Regions from separate parts of the Ruminococcus hominis genome, predicted to be linked through region 2. Evidence: a T-box and tRNA genes for the amino acid it is inferred to sense, from the RefSeq annotation. Region 2 holds a T-box; the other holds one or more tRNA genes.

The links. A T-box is a leader RNA that pairs with one kind of tRNA and senses whether it is charged. The one in region 2 lies ahead of proS (proline--tRNA ligase), so its partner is inferred to be a tRNA-Pro.
Positions count from the first base shown of each region.
Region 1: it encodes a tRNA-Pro, which carries the amino acid that the T-box ahead of proS (proline--tRNA ligase) is inferred to sense. The anticodon was not compared.

Region 1 is NZ_JACOPE010000001.1:2,699,675-2,703,056, reverse strand. It holds tRNA gene H8S40_RS12075 (tRNA-Pro) at 573-647, shown strand; tRNA gene H8S40_RS12070 (tRNA-Gly) at 652-722, shown strand; tRNA gene H8S40_RS12065 (tRNA-Arg) at 772-845, shown strand; tRNA gene H8S40_RS12060 (tRNA-His) at 851-924, shown strand; tRNA gene H8S40_RS12055 (tRNA-Gln) at 984-1,055, shown strand; tRNA gene H8S40_RS12050 (tRNA-Lys) at 1,087-1,159, shown strand; tRNA gene H8S40_RS12045 (tRNA-Leu) at 1,221-1,301, shown strand; tRNA gene H8S40_RS12040 (tRNA-Pro) at 1,366-1,440, shown strand; tRNA gene H8S40_RS12035 (tRNA-Gly) at 1,445-1,515, shown strand; tRNA gene H8S40_RS12030 (tRNA-Arg) at 1,565-1,638, shown strand; tRNA gene H8S40_RS12025 (tRNA-His) at 1,644-1,717, shown strand; tRNA gene H8S40_RS12020 (tRNA-Lys) at 1,776-1,848, shown strand; gene H8S40_RS12015 (PadR family transcriptional regulator) at 2,150-2,482, shown strand; gene H8S40_RS12010 (permease prefix domain 1-containing protein) at 2,498-3,382, shown strand, end outside.
Region 2 is NZ_JACOPE010000001.1:567,599-570,980, reverse strand. It holds gene rpsL (30S ribosomal protein S12) at 1-35, opposite strand, end outside; gene proS (proline--tRNA ligase) at 271-1,713, opposite strand; T-box leader at 1,827-2,029, opposite strand; gene H8S40_RS02480 (toxic anion resistance protein) at 2,212-3,357, opposite strand.

The DNA of each region.
Region 1 (3,382 bases), 2.1 Mb from region 2:
TAGTGATAAGGTCTTATAAGAAACATCAGATATGAATTTTTGTCAGACTCCGTCAGCGGGAAATACATATCTGATGTTTTCTTACAGTACGTTATCGCGTGTTTGATGAATGAAAGAGCAGAATTTTACTGGAGAGTATCTGCAAGGTATAGAAAGAGTAGGTTGGGGATGCGTAATTTTACTGAGGAGCATCCTCACGTTATCGAAAACGTGTGATGTAGATGCAAAATTTGCGAAGGAAGTATCCTCAAGTTCTAGAAAAGGCAAGATGCAGATGCAATTATACAGGCCAAGCAGGCTGAAAAGCATCTGCAAGTTCAAAGAAGAGCAAGTTGTAGATACATTGGCCTGAAAAAGAGTATCTGTGGAAGCAAATATCAAGGCAGTGCAGATACATCAGTTGCCCAAAGAACATCTACGACAGTGAATAAACCCAGGATATAGATACATTAGACACCAGAAAAAGAAAAAATAAAAAAAATAAAAAAAATAAAAAAAGGTGTTGACTTTTCCTTTTCCTTGCAATATAATAACTCTTGTCTTACGGATGAGACGGAAACAAAGCACAATATCGGGGTGTGGCTCAGCTTGGCTAGAGCGCCTGGTTTGGGACCAGGAGGTCGCAGGTTCGAATCCTGTCACCCCGACTTTGCGGGTGTAGTTCAATGGTAGAACACCAGCCTTCCAAGCTGGATACGTGGGTTCGATTCCCATCACCCGCTTTTCTTACGGAATTTTCGTAGGAAACCAGAGAAAAGGGGAATATGATATGAGTCTGTAGCTCAGCTGGATAGAGCAACGGCCTTCTAAGCCGTAGGTCGAGGGTTCGAATCCCCCCAGGCTCGGTATGGTGGGTATGGTGCAGTTGGTTAGCGCGTCGGATTGTGGTTCCGGATATCGTGGGTTCGAGTCCCACTACCCACCCTTTTCTTAAGAATGGATGAAACACCAGTTAAATAAGCGGTGTCGATAGAAGTCTTTGATGGGCTATCGCCAAGCGGTAAGGCACAGGACTTTGACTCCTGCATTCGCTGGTTCGAATCCAGCTAGCCCAGTTTTACCTGAATAATTAGGATAGTTTTATGAGGGCGTGTAGCTCAGGTGGTAGAGCACTTGACTTTTAATCAAGTTGTCCGGGGTTCGAATCCCCGCACGCTCACTGGAACAAGCAGTGTGCTGTTTGTTCTATTTTTTTCTCCATCACATATTAGAGGAGATATGCGGATGTGGCGGAATTGGCAGACGCGCTAGACTTAGGATCTAGTGTTTACGACGTGCAGGTTCAAGTCCTGTCATCCGCAGTAAGCCAGATTTGTGGCATAGAGTTCATAAGAATGATGCAAATCTGAATAAAAATGTTAATATCGGGGTGTGGCTCAGCTTGGCTAGAGCGCCTGGTTTGGGACCAGGAGGTCGCAGGTTCGAATCCTGTCACCCCGACTTTGCGGGTGTAGTTCAATGGTAGAACACCAGCCTTCCAAGCTGGATACGTGGGTTCGATTCCCATCACCCGCTTTTCTTACGGAGTTTTCGTAGGAAACCAGAGAAAAGGGGAATATGATATGAGTCTGTAGCTCAGCTGGATAGAGCAACGGCCTTCTAAGCCGTAGGTCGAGGGTTCGAATCCCCCCAGGCTCGGTATGGTGGGTATGGTGCAGTTGGTTAGCGCGTCGGATTGTGGTTCCGGATATCGTGGGTTCGAGTCCCACTACCCACCCTTTTCAAAAGAAAATTTGCCGATTATACAAGTTCGGTTAATCAAAATAATTTAATATGGGCGTGTAGCTCAGGTGGTAGAGCACTTGACTTTTAATCAAGTTGTCCGGGGTTCGAATCCCCGCACGCTCACTGTAGGAAAAGATCAATGATTGTATTCATTGGTCTTTTTTTTGTTGCTAGCTTACAATTACTGTCTGTTTGTTTTTTTTATATATTGAAAATGTAAAGAATTGAGGATTCTTTTATTGACATATATAGATAGTCGATATATAATCAAGCTAAGATATATAGATAACCGATATATCAGCTGGGAGTCAATCCCCCAGTTGATATAGCCTCCGGCAGGATTGCAGAGGTGCGCGTCATTTTGCAATGAGAATGTTAAGAAGTGTACGGTTAACGTGAAATCAGAAGATTAGGAGGAATTGTTATGGCAGTTGATAGAAGTCTGGTATCAGGAAGCACAACGATGTTGTTATTAAAGCTTTTATCTGAAAAGGATATGTATGGTTACGAGATGATCGAGACCTTAAGAGAAAAGTCCCAGAATGTATTTGAATTAAAGGCAGGAACATTATATCCATTACTTCATGGGATGGAAGATAAGAAATATCTGACGGTCTATGAGAAAGAGGTTGGCGGCAAGGTCCGTAAGTATTACAGTATTACGAAAACTGGGAGGAAAGTTTTAGCAGAGAAGAAAGAAGAGTGGGAAATTTATTCATCAGCTGTAGTGAATGTGCTAAATGCAGCGGTTTGTTAGAAGGGGTGATGTTTGATGAGACGAGAGGAGTATTTGCATATATTAACAGAACAGATTCGCTGTAAGATGGCAAGAGCGACGATAGAACAGGAAATCAATGATCACATTGAGGATCAGAAAGCAGAATTCCTAGGTGAGGGAATGGGTCAGACAGAAGCGGAAGAAGCTGCGATTCGAGAGATGGGAGATCCGGTAGAAGTCGGGCTTGAGATGGACAGAATCCACCGGCCGACAATGGCGTGGGGGATGATCGCACTGATCGTTGGATTAAGTCTTGCAGGCTATCTTTTACGAAGTGTTATGTATCAGACCGTTTTAGGTATTGAGCAGAGTGCGGGAAAAACAGAAGAATTGTTCTGGGTAGGAGCGTCATCGAGCTGGCATACATCTCTGGAACTGCCGGCACTTTTACTCGGACTTGTGCTGATGATCGGCATTTGCTATATGGATTATACGAGGATTGCGGTTTATGCAAAACCAATCTTGATCGCATATCAGGTGTTACTTTTCATTGGACTGCAGGTCGCCGGTGCGAAAATGTATGGGTCAACAAGATATATCATAATGCCTTTCGGAAATATTGTATTGAATCTGATTGATTTGCTCTGGCTGACAATTCCGTTGTTTGCAGCGATATTATATAGTTACAGAGGTCAGGGATACCGAGGAATTTTAAAGGCAATCCTCTGGATGATCATTCCGTCTTATTTTCTGATCATAAGATGCCAGAGCCTGATTGCGGCAATGATACTGGAAGTGGTTTATTGTGTGGTTTTGGCGGCGGCTGTTTACAAAGGCTGGTTTCAGGTTTGTAAAAAAGCAGTACTTACGGGAATCGGAGTAGTTGTTGTTCTGATACCGGTACTGCTTGCAGGAGGCATCTGGTGTTTTGGCATGGCT
Region 2 (3,382 bases):
CGTCCTTTTCTAACTAACTGGTTAAATGTTGGCATTCTTTTTCACCTCCTATGATTTCGTTGCCTCATCTCTTATGAGAATGAGGGGTTGCAGATAATAAATTCATATTATCTTTTGTAATTTAGCGCACAAAAACATAGTATGCTCGTGTGCACGCTTGTTAGTTTAGTATGTTTTCAGCGAAAAGTCAAGGGGTTTTCAGCATTATTTTAAAATGTACATCCTCCGTGCCAACCAATAAGGTGATTGACACGGAGGATGCAGTAAATCTTAATATGCTTTTCCCCAATATACCATATGTTTAGCAGGTTTTCCGCAACATACACATACATTAGAAATTTCTTCCTGTTCTTCTGGAATACATCTTGATGTCACCCCGCCTGTCTGGTCTTTGATTGCTTCTTCACAAGCATCATCTCCACACCACATTGCACGGATAAATCCAATCTGGTTTTCAGCGATGTCTTTCATCTCATCCATGTTTGTTGCTGTGTGAATATGTGAATCTCTAAACGCTTTTGCTTTCTCAAAAAGTGCTTTCTGAATGTCTTCAAGAATTTCTGACAATCTTGTTTCGATTTCATCTAAAGCAACCACAATCTTTTCTCTTGTATCACGACGTACAATAACAACCTGTCCGTTTTCGATATCTTTTGGTCCGATTTCAATACGTGTAGGGATTCCAAGCATCTCCTGCTCACTAAACTTCCATCCAGGGCTCTTCTCTGAATCATCAATCTCTGCACGATATCCTGCTGCCTTTAATGCTGCAAGTAATTCATTTGCTTTGTCTAAGACACCTTCTTTATGCTGGGCAATCGGAACTACTCTTGTCTGAACCGGTGCGATGTGTGGTGGAAGTACCAGACCACTGTCATCACCATGTACCATAATGATTGCTCCAATAATACGTGTAGACAATCCCCATGATGTCTCATATACACTGTGAAGCTTGTTCTCTTTATCTGAGTAACTGATTCCATAAGCATCTGCAAATGCATTTCCAAAGAAATGGCTTGTACCTGACTGCAGAGCTTTTCCGTCATGCATCAGTGCTTCAATTGTATAAGTATCTTCTGCTCCTGCAAATTTCTCGCTTGGTGTTTTCTTTCCTGTAACAAGCGGAATAGCAAGATCATTTTCTACAAAATCTTTGTATACATCACGCATCATTAATGTACGTTCTTCTGCTTCTTCATATGTTGCATGGATCGTATGACCTTCCTGCCATAAAAATTCTCTTGAACGAAGGAATGGTCTTGTTGTCTTTTCCCAACGCAATACAGAGCACCACTGATTCCAAACCTTTGGAAGATCACGATAAGACTGCACTGTCTTGCTCCATACATCACAGAATAATGTTTCTGATGTAGGTCTGATACAGAATCTCTCCTGAAGAGGCTCTTCGCCACCTTTTGTTACCCATGCAACTTCCGGTGCGAAACCTTCAATATGATCTTTCTCTTTCTGAAGTAATGACTCTGGAATCAAAACAGGAAGATATACATTCTGCACTCCTGTTTCTTTAAATCTCTTATCAAGATTTGCCTGGATATTTTCCCAGATTGCATAGCCATTCGGAAGATAATTCAGACATCCTTTTACTCCTGAATAATCACATAACTTTGCTTCGCGTACAACATCTGTGTACCACTGTGCAAAATCCTCATCTCTTGCTGTAATTGACTGTACTAATTTCTTTTCTTTTGCCATTGCTGCTTTCCTTTCTTTTTATTTTATTTTTATCGGAATACATTTTTCATTTCTAAAAATGCACCTGCCTTCGGAAATAAAAAACGCCGGGAACTTCCATTCCCTTCCAAACGAAAAGGGACCGAAGTTCTCGGCGGTACCACCCTAATTAACCACTGTTGTGATTCTCTTTATCTGTCATTAACGCTGACTTACGCTGTACTTTCATACAGAAGCTCCCAGGCAGGTTCTATATTATCTCCGCAGAAATCTCCCAGCAAATGATTCCCTCTCTGTGCCGTCTCCAACATATACTAACCCTGTTCAACGCTCATATCACATATCGTTGCAATTTTACCCGAATTACCCAAAAATGTCAAGATAGGCAAACGCATCTCGCCATTTTAAATCGCCTTTGGCGATGGGCGAGATGCCGTTCAAGGTAAAACGTGCATCCTCCGTGTCAATCAGCGTAGTGATTGACACGGGAGTGAACAGTAACTGCATTTCCACCTCTTATTACTTCTGGATCTGCAACAATTTTTGTTTCAAATCCAACTCCAGTTTCTGCATCTCCTGCTCCGCTGCTTTTCGTTTTTCACGGCCTTCCTGCTGAATATGCATCACCTCATCTAATGTAGAGATCAAGGATTCGTTTGTCTGTTTTAATGTCTCGATATCAACGATTCCTCTCTCCGACTCTTTCACTGTATCTATCGTTGCCATCTTTAATTTCTCTGCATTTTTCTTCAACAGTTCATTTGTCATATTTGTCACTTCACGCTGTGCTGCAGCCGCCTGTGCAGAATGTTCTACTCCCAGCCCAAGTACCATCTGACTCTTCCATAACGGAATTGTATTCACAATCGTCGACTGGATTTTTTCTACCATCAACGTATCATTTCCCTGTACCAGTCTGATCTGTGGTGCTGTCTGCATCGAAATCTGGCGAGTCAGCTCAAGATCATGTAATTTCTTTTCAAAGCGATTACACATAGAATCTAAATCTTTCGCCGCCTGTGCATCTTCTGCAAGCCCTGTTGCCTGTGCTTTCTGTAACAAATCCTGAAGTTCTCCGTTTCTGACTTCATTTAATTTTTTCTTTCCGGCTACAATGTACATAGTTAATTCTTTATAATAAGTAAGATTCAATTCATACATCTTATCCAGAAGTGCAACATCTTTCATAAGCTGAACCTGATGTGATTCCAGCACTTTACATATTTGATTTACATTCGTCTCTGCCTTGGCATACTTTGTTTTCATTGCTGTGAGCTTGTTTGAGCTTTTCTTAAATATTCCCAGAAATCCTTTTTCTTCCTCTTCATCAAAAGATTTCAGTTCCTTTACTACACCGCTCAACAAATTACCCACTTCGCCAAGATCTTTTGTTCTCACATTCTCCAGTGCACTTTCCGAAAAATCCGCCATCTTCTTTTGTGTGCCTGCTCCATACTGCAGAATCATATTAGAATTTGTAAGATCAATCTGCTCTGCAAATTTCTCCGCCATCTGCCTTTCTTCTTCTGACAAAACATTTTCTTCCGCTATAACTTCTTCTTTCTTTTCTTCTACCACAGCCGGTTCTTGTTTCTCTTCTGCTGTTTGAAATGGATCTAATGTCAATGTAGGCGTTGTATCAAAATCTTTAAAATTATTTTCCATAACATTTCCTCTTTTCTTTTCGCAA